DNA from 2 places in the Paenibacillus apii genome. Region 1 is predicted to be linked to the other one. Evidence: predicted binding sites of a transcription regulator. Region 1 holds the regulator's gene; the other holds the start of a gene.
What was found. Region 1 encodes CtsR, which represses protease genes until heat stress. Its sites were predicted from a motif close to ATGGTCAATAAAGGTCAAACA; they were not measured.
Positions count from the first base shown of each region.

Region 2: a site for CtsR is predicted at 1,678-1,698, ahead of clpP (ATP-dependent Clp endopeptidase proteolytic subunit ClpP). Genes of this name have one in related genera too.

Region 1 is NZ_JAAKGU010000016.1:279-3,692, forward strand. Features, by position in the region: gene G5B47_RS23565 (GNAT family N-acetyltransferase) at 1-1,062, shown strand, start outside; gene G5B47_RS23570 (CtsR family transcriptional regulator) at 1,365-1,826, shown strand; gene G5B47_RS23575 (UvrB/UvrC motif-containing protein) at 1,856-2,380, shown strand; gene G5B47_RS23580 (protein arginine kinase) at 2,410-3,414, shown strand, end outside.
Region 2 is NZ_JAAKGU010000015.1:53,690-57,103, forward strand. Features, by position in the region: gene gap (type I glyceraldehyde-3-phosphate dehydrogenase) at 1-94, opposite strand, end outside; gene G5B47_RS23320 (sugar-binding transcriptional regulator) at 197-1,261, opposite strand; tRNA gene G5B47_RS23325 (tRNA-Arg) at 1,534-1,608, shown strand; gene clpP (ATP-dependent Clp endopeptidase proteolytic subunit ClpP) at 1,790-2,386, shown strand; gene G5B47_RS23335 (GDSL-type esterase/lipase family protein) at 2,448-3,089, opposite strand; gene G5B47_RS23340 (DUF3298 and DUF4163 domain-containing protein) at 3,182-3,414, opposite strand, start outside.

The DNA.
Region 1 (3,414 bases):
AAGCCCGAGCGTGTTTGGGGGATTTTTGACGATAGCGGTCTCGCCGCCAAATTTACGCTGCTGCCGTTTCAATCCTACATACAAGGCCGTCCGCTGCTTATGGGGGGCATCGCCGGAGTGGCGACATGGCCGGAGAATCGAAGACAGGGTCTGGTGGCCAAGCTTTTGGCCCATGCGCTGATTAAGATGAATGAAGCCGGTCAGATGCTGTCCTGTCTGCACCCGTTCTATGTTCCTTTTTACCGTAAGTTTGGTTGGGAAGTGTACTGTGAGTACAAGAAATATACGATTCCTTCCGGTAAATTTCCGGAGAAGGTTCAAGTGGAAGGACGGGTTAAGCGGGATGAGGGGAAACTAGATGTCCTGGATGATCTGTACCGAAAGTTTGCTTCCAAATATAACGGAACTCTAGTAAGAGACAAGGAATGGTGGGAGAAATCCGTGCTGGATGATGACGGTCATAGTGCCGTTTATTATTCGCAGGAGGGCGAAGCGGAAGGCTATGCGCTTTATAAAATCCAGAACCGGGAATTGGTCATCGATGAATTCGTGTATGCCAACGGGCGCGCCCGCAGCGGGCTGTGGAACTATTTTGCCAATCATGATTCGATGGTGACTCAAGCACATTTAAAAATGGTGCCGGCTGACGACGATCTGCCATTCCTGCTGCCAGATCCGCGGATTACGCAAGAAAATCATCCTTATTTTATGGCCCGCATTGTGAACGTTAAGGCATTTGTTGAACAATTGTCATTCGTCGCCACCAGCAGCTTAGGAAGCATAACTCTTTCGGTCGTGGACAGCCTTGCGCCGTGGAATAACGGATTCTGGACTCTCAGCGTAGATGGCCAAGGAAAGCCGTCACTTCAGGCACTCCAAAGTGAGCCCGGAGGAGAAGAAACGGCAGCCTGTGGCATCGGAACGTTAACCACCATGCTGCTTGGATACAAAAGACCGATGGACATGTATCAAGCCGGACTGCTTACGGGTAATATATGTTCAGTATCCTGGTTGGAGGAACGGATTCCGAGGGCTCAAACAGCATTGTTTGATTTTTTCTGATCAAAGACTTGGCTTTCTGAAAAAATATGCTATAATAAGGTATAAGTCAAAGAAAGTCAAAGTCAACAGAGCATGCAGCAGGTGATTACTTATTCGTTCCCGTTTGTTCTTTTTCAAGTATGCGGTGTACAGATTAGGCCACACTAGTAGAGCTTGAACAGAATCTAAATCCAGGCTTGCCAGCCGGTTTTACGCGGGATTCGGCTCTTTGCACTTTGGTTAAAGTTCCTTTAGAGGTCAAGGCCAGTAATGGAACGGTGCCATCGGCTGCATCTGCAAGCTCTGAATCTGGAGGATGAGTGATGCGTAATATCTCTGATATCATTGAACAATATCTGAAGAATATTTTGCATGAAAGTCCCGAAGGCACAGTCGAAATTCAACGCAACGATCTGGCGGACCACTTCTCCTGTGTACCCTCCCAGATCAATTATGTAATCAGCACCCGCTTTACCCTTGAGAAAGGCTACTTGGTGGAGAGCAAACGCGGCGGTGGCGGATATATCCGCATTCAGCGTATTGAGCTTCCCCAGCATTCGGCGCTGCATACGCACCTTAACCAAACGATCGGCTCGGGGATCGACCAGAGTACGGCTGAGGGGCTTATATATCAGCTCGAAGAAGCCGGCTTTTTGACCCGACGCGAAGCCTGCCTTATGCGCGCCGCCATTTCGCGAGAATGCCTTGCGATCAAGCTCCCCCATCGGGACGAGATTCGTTCCAAATTGATGAAGGCGATGCTGATCTCATTGCTTAGCAAATAAACCGGTGTGAGAAAGAAGGTTTCGTATACATGGTTTGTCAAGAGTGCGGTGTAAGACCGGCTACGCTTCATTTCACCAAGATCGTGAATGGAGAGAAGACGGAATTTCATATTTGCGAGAGCTGTGCAAGGGAAAAAGGAGAGCTGATTCCCGGTACGTCAGGCGGTTTCTCCATTCATAGTCTGCTGTCCGGGCTCTTGGATCTGGAGGGGGCAGGCAAAGGGAAAACCGCGGCCGCTTCGACGGCCCAAAGCGTTCGGTGTGAGGAATGCGGCATGACCTACGGGCAGTTCAGCAAGCTCGGACGCTTCGGATGCAGCTCCTGCTACAAATATTTTGACAAGGGGCTCGACCCGCTCTTCAAAAGAGTGCACGGCAGCACTGCCCATGTCGGCAAGGTTCCTAAACGCGCCGGCGCGAAAATTCAGTTCAGACGCCAAATCGATGAACTGAAGGGGCAGCTGCAGCAGGCCATCGAGCAGGAGGAGTTCGAAAAAGCGGCTGAATTCAGGGATCAGATCCGCAAACTTGAAAAAGAAATTGCACAAGAGTAAAGTCTTAAGATATATAGGGGGAATGCCTGATGTCAAATCTCCGGTTTACCGAACAAGCGCTCAGCGAATGGATGCGCAGCGGCGGCAGCCACTCCGAGATTGTAATCAGCAGCCGTGTGCGCATCGCCCGCAATATACAGCATCACCCTTTTCCTCTTCTGGCAACGCAGAATCAGGCCGAGGAAGTCATGAATGTGCTCGCTCCGGTAATCGATCAGGGCAAGGAGACGGGATTTGGCACGTTTCATCTGCTAAAGCTTGATGATCTGGAGGAGCTGGACAAGAAGGTGCTGGTTGAAAAGCATCTGATCAGTCCTAACCTGGTTAATGACTCCAGAGGCGGGGCGGTGCTGCTGAATGAAGACGAGTCGGTCAGCATCATGATCAATGAAGAAGACCATCTTCGGATTCAGTGTTTGTTTCCCGGATTTCAGGTCCGTGAGGCCTGGGAACGGGCTACCGCAATCGATGATATTTTCGAGGCGTCGATCGATTACGCTTTTGACGACAAAAGAGGCTATTTGACCAGTTGTCCGACCAATGTCGGCACAGGCCTCCGCGCTTCGGTTATGGTGCATCTTCCGGCGCTTGTCATGACTCAGCAGATCAATCGTATTCTCTCGGCTGTCAATCAGGTGGGGCTTACGGTAAGAGGCATTTACGGGGAAGGCAGCGAAGCCGCCGGGAATATCTTTCAGATTTCCAACCAGATTACACTGGGGCAGACCGAAGCGGAGATTATCGACAACTTGCACAGTGTGGCTATCCAGATTATCGAGCATGAACGCAATGCGCGCCAGCGGCTGCTGACGGATTCCGCACTGCGGATCACGGACCGAATCATGCGGTCATACGGTATTTTGTCATATGCGGCCGTCATGGATCTAAAAGAAGCTTCCCAGCGTCTGTCGGATGTGCGGCTTGGCCTGGATTTAGGAATTCTGAAAGCTCCATCCATCTCGGTGCTTAATGAGCTGAACGTCAAGACGCAGCCTGGATTTTTGCAGAACCTCTTTGGCGAAAAGCTGAGCTCA
Region 2 (3,414 bases), on a different contig from region 1:
TCGCTACAACTTCGATTCCTTCCACGTCTTGAATACGGCGGAATGCGAGGCGGCCAATACGTCCAAATCCGTTAATACCTACTTTTACAGTCATTGAATAGTTCCTCCTAAAATTCGTTTTTATTTATTCAAGACAAGCCTAAGGCTTATCAAGACAACAAGTTAAGTATAAAGCATAAAAAATGCCAATGCTCGTCTAATGCCGAATCTGCTCGGAGGCAGCGCTATATTCGTCGATCTCCCTGACGATTTCAGCCGCTGCGGCTTCATCTATGACGAGTATGTCCTCTTGGCCGAACCTTAGCACGGCGTGGATGGCTTTAGCCTTGCGCTTTCCTCCGGCTATGCCGATAACGACTTCCGTCCGAAGAATATCCTCAAGACGAAGTCCCATGGTCAGCATGGAATGAACGACCTTGCCCTGTTCGTTAAAGTAGTGACCGAAGGATTCGGCAACGGCGCCCGCATCCTTGATCTTACTAACGGTTTCCTCGTCCAGGTTTCTGCGGCGAGTCATTTCCACAGCATCTCCGATTCCATGCACGATAATTCTCGAACGGCGGATAATCTGTACAATTTCTGAAATATTCGGTTCATGCGCCAGCGATTGATAGGCATCCTCGCTTAGCAAGTCCGGCACATGCAGCAGCCGGTAATGCGCTCCGATCCGCTTGGCCATCGTTGAAGCGATGGTATTGGCCTGAAATTCCACACTCTCTCCAAGCCCGCCTCTTGCCGGTACAATCAAGACTTCTTTGTAAGACAAGGACATTGGAGAGGTCATCTGCTCCGCCAATTCGTACAATGTCGAACCGCCGGTAACGGCAACCGTATCGTCGGTATTCAGCACGCTCAGCAGCGCTCTGGCCCCGGCTCTTCCCAGCTCTCTCTTGGTAAAAGGTGAAGCCTCACAATCTCCCGGCACCACGATAACCTTCTTCAAACCGTAGCTTGAACGAATTTTCTCTTCCAGATCATCAAGGCCAAAGAGGCTTTTGGCCACAGGCTCGAGCAAATCAAGCAGTTTCCGTCCGGCATCGCTGATGCGCATGCCAACACTCTCGATCTCAATGAGCCCCTGCGACTTCAGAAGGTCCGTTTCCGCACGAAGCACCCGCTCGGTCATATCAAGCGAAGCGGCAAGCGTTCTGCGGCCGATAATATCCGACAACAGGATCTGATGAAGAATCGTATACCGTCTTTTGAGGGTTTCCATGAGATCAGGCAGAAGCTGCTTTTGGATTTCCAATAAATTACGCATGCTTTCACTCCTGCAACTTCGTCTTTCTCGTCTTCCCCTTCTCTATGGTCTTAAAACGTCCCGGGTTAACTTTTTAAGTCCCACCAATATTCTACCCAAATATTGCCCTGAACGCAAGGGCTCCGAAACTAGAATTCACAACCTCTTTTCTTCTTATGCATCGACATCCGCATCGACATTGGCATTGCGTTGACGAAAGATCGCTGCCAGAGATCTGTATCAATAATTGGGAGTTGCAATGCTTCGAATTTTATATTATAATAATTTCTGTTGCGCCCGTGGTCCAATGGATATGACGTAGGCCTCCGAAGCCTGAGATCCAAGTTCGATTCTTGGCGGGCGCGCCACATTATTTGATTAACCAAACCTTGTGTATTTAACCCAGCGCCATGAGATGGCGCTTTTTTTGTGAGGACAGTTTGACTTTCTTTGACTTTTTGTTTGAATTTGTTTATCATGTGGGTAATACGGTAAGAGTTAATGAAGAAACATCCATTTTGAAGATCTAATTCTAAGGAGGTTTTCCACGTGAGTTACATTCCTATGGTCGTAGAACAAAGCAACCGCGGCGAGCGGGCGTATGACATCTATTCCCGCCTGCTGAAGGACCGCATCATTTTCCTTGGAACCGAGGTCAATGACGTGGTAGCCAATTCCATCATCGCACAAATGCTCTTCCTGGCCGCCGAGGACCCGGAGAAAGATATTTCCTTGTACATTAACAGTCCGGGCGGTTCCATCACCGCCGGCATGGCGATTTTCGATACGATGCAGTACATCAAGCCTGACGTCTCCACGATCTGCGTCGGTCTCGCCGCTTCCATGGGCGCCTTCCTGCTCAACGCCGGAGCCAAAGGCAAACGCTATGCGCTGCCGAACAGCGAAATTATGATTCACCAGCCGCTGGGCGGAGCCCAAGGACAAGCTACGGACATCGAGATCCGCGCCCGTCGCATCCTGAAAATGCGCGACAAGCTGAACAAGATTCTGGCGGAACGCACTGGCCAACCGCTAGAGCGCATCGAAAAGGACACGGACCGCGACTACTTCATGAGTGCAGCGGACGCAGCCGAATACGGCCTTGTCGACAAAGTCATCGAGAATACAACCTCCGTCGGCGCCTAACCTTCCATAAAAATGAAAACACCCTTTGTTCACAATTGTGGGCAAAGGGTGTTTTGTTTTGTTAATTGGAGTGCAGATTTCCATACCCCATCGAGTGCAGCCGCTCGGCAATCACGCGGTAGCCTTTTCCGTTCGGGTGAAGATGGTCGATCGAGAGCAATTCCCGCTCGTGTCCGGCAAATGTTTCGTAAATATCGGCAAAACCGCATTCCTTGCTGCAATACTGCGCCAGTTGGCGGTTGAACTGCCGGACCCAGCCCGAAGCCTCTTCCAGCGTAGGATACGGATTGTACAATCCGACAATTCGTATAATATAGGGCTTGCCGGCGCCTGCCTTCACTTGGTGAATCTGCCCCATGATACCGGCAAAATGGCGCCCGGATTCTTTCAGGGCTTTTTGATAGACCGAAGACGGCAAGTGGGACTGCCCCCCCGCCTTCGCAACTTGGATCAGGTCGTTGCCGCCGATCGAAATCGTAATGATATCCGCCTCGCGCAGCGATTGGCGAAACAGCGGGTTGTATTTTACTAGCTTCTTCAGCTCGGCTGTAGTCAAGCCGTTGATTCCCAGGTTCGTATAAGCGACAAAAGTACGGAGCGATATTTCCGACATCCGCCTGTAGACGGGAACAAAGCCATTTCCGGGCATTGCTCCAAAGCCGGTGGTCAGCGAATCGCCAATCGCCGCATAGTGGTAAACCATTACATTCTCCCCTCCCCGCTTATGGCTCGGTCACCATTCAGCATATGAACGGCAAGCCGTTCTCGCAACGGGAGAATATCCAGTCCAGTCAACTATTTTGAACGGGTGAACGGATTGCTTCCGTCTGGCAGCAGCTCATTAAAGGTAAAGGTAAACTCCGGAAAGCCTGCAGCATACGGGGTATATTCATATAATTGAAAGAAGAGCACCACACGGCCGTCTTTAAGGTAAAAATATTTCTCCGTATTCAGGCCGGTGAAACCGCCAAAATAGCCTTCATCCGCCCTTAACAGCTTGCCGACCTTCTCGTTCAGCAGCTTTTTGT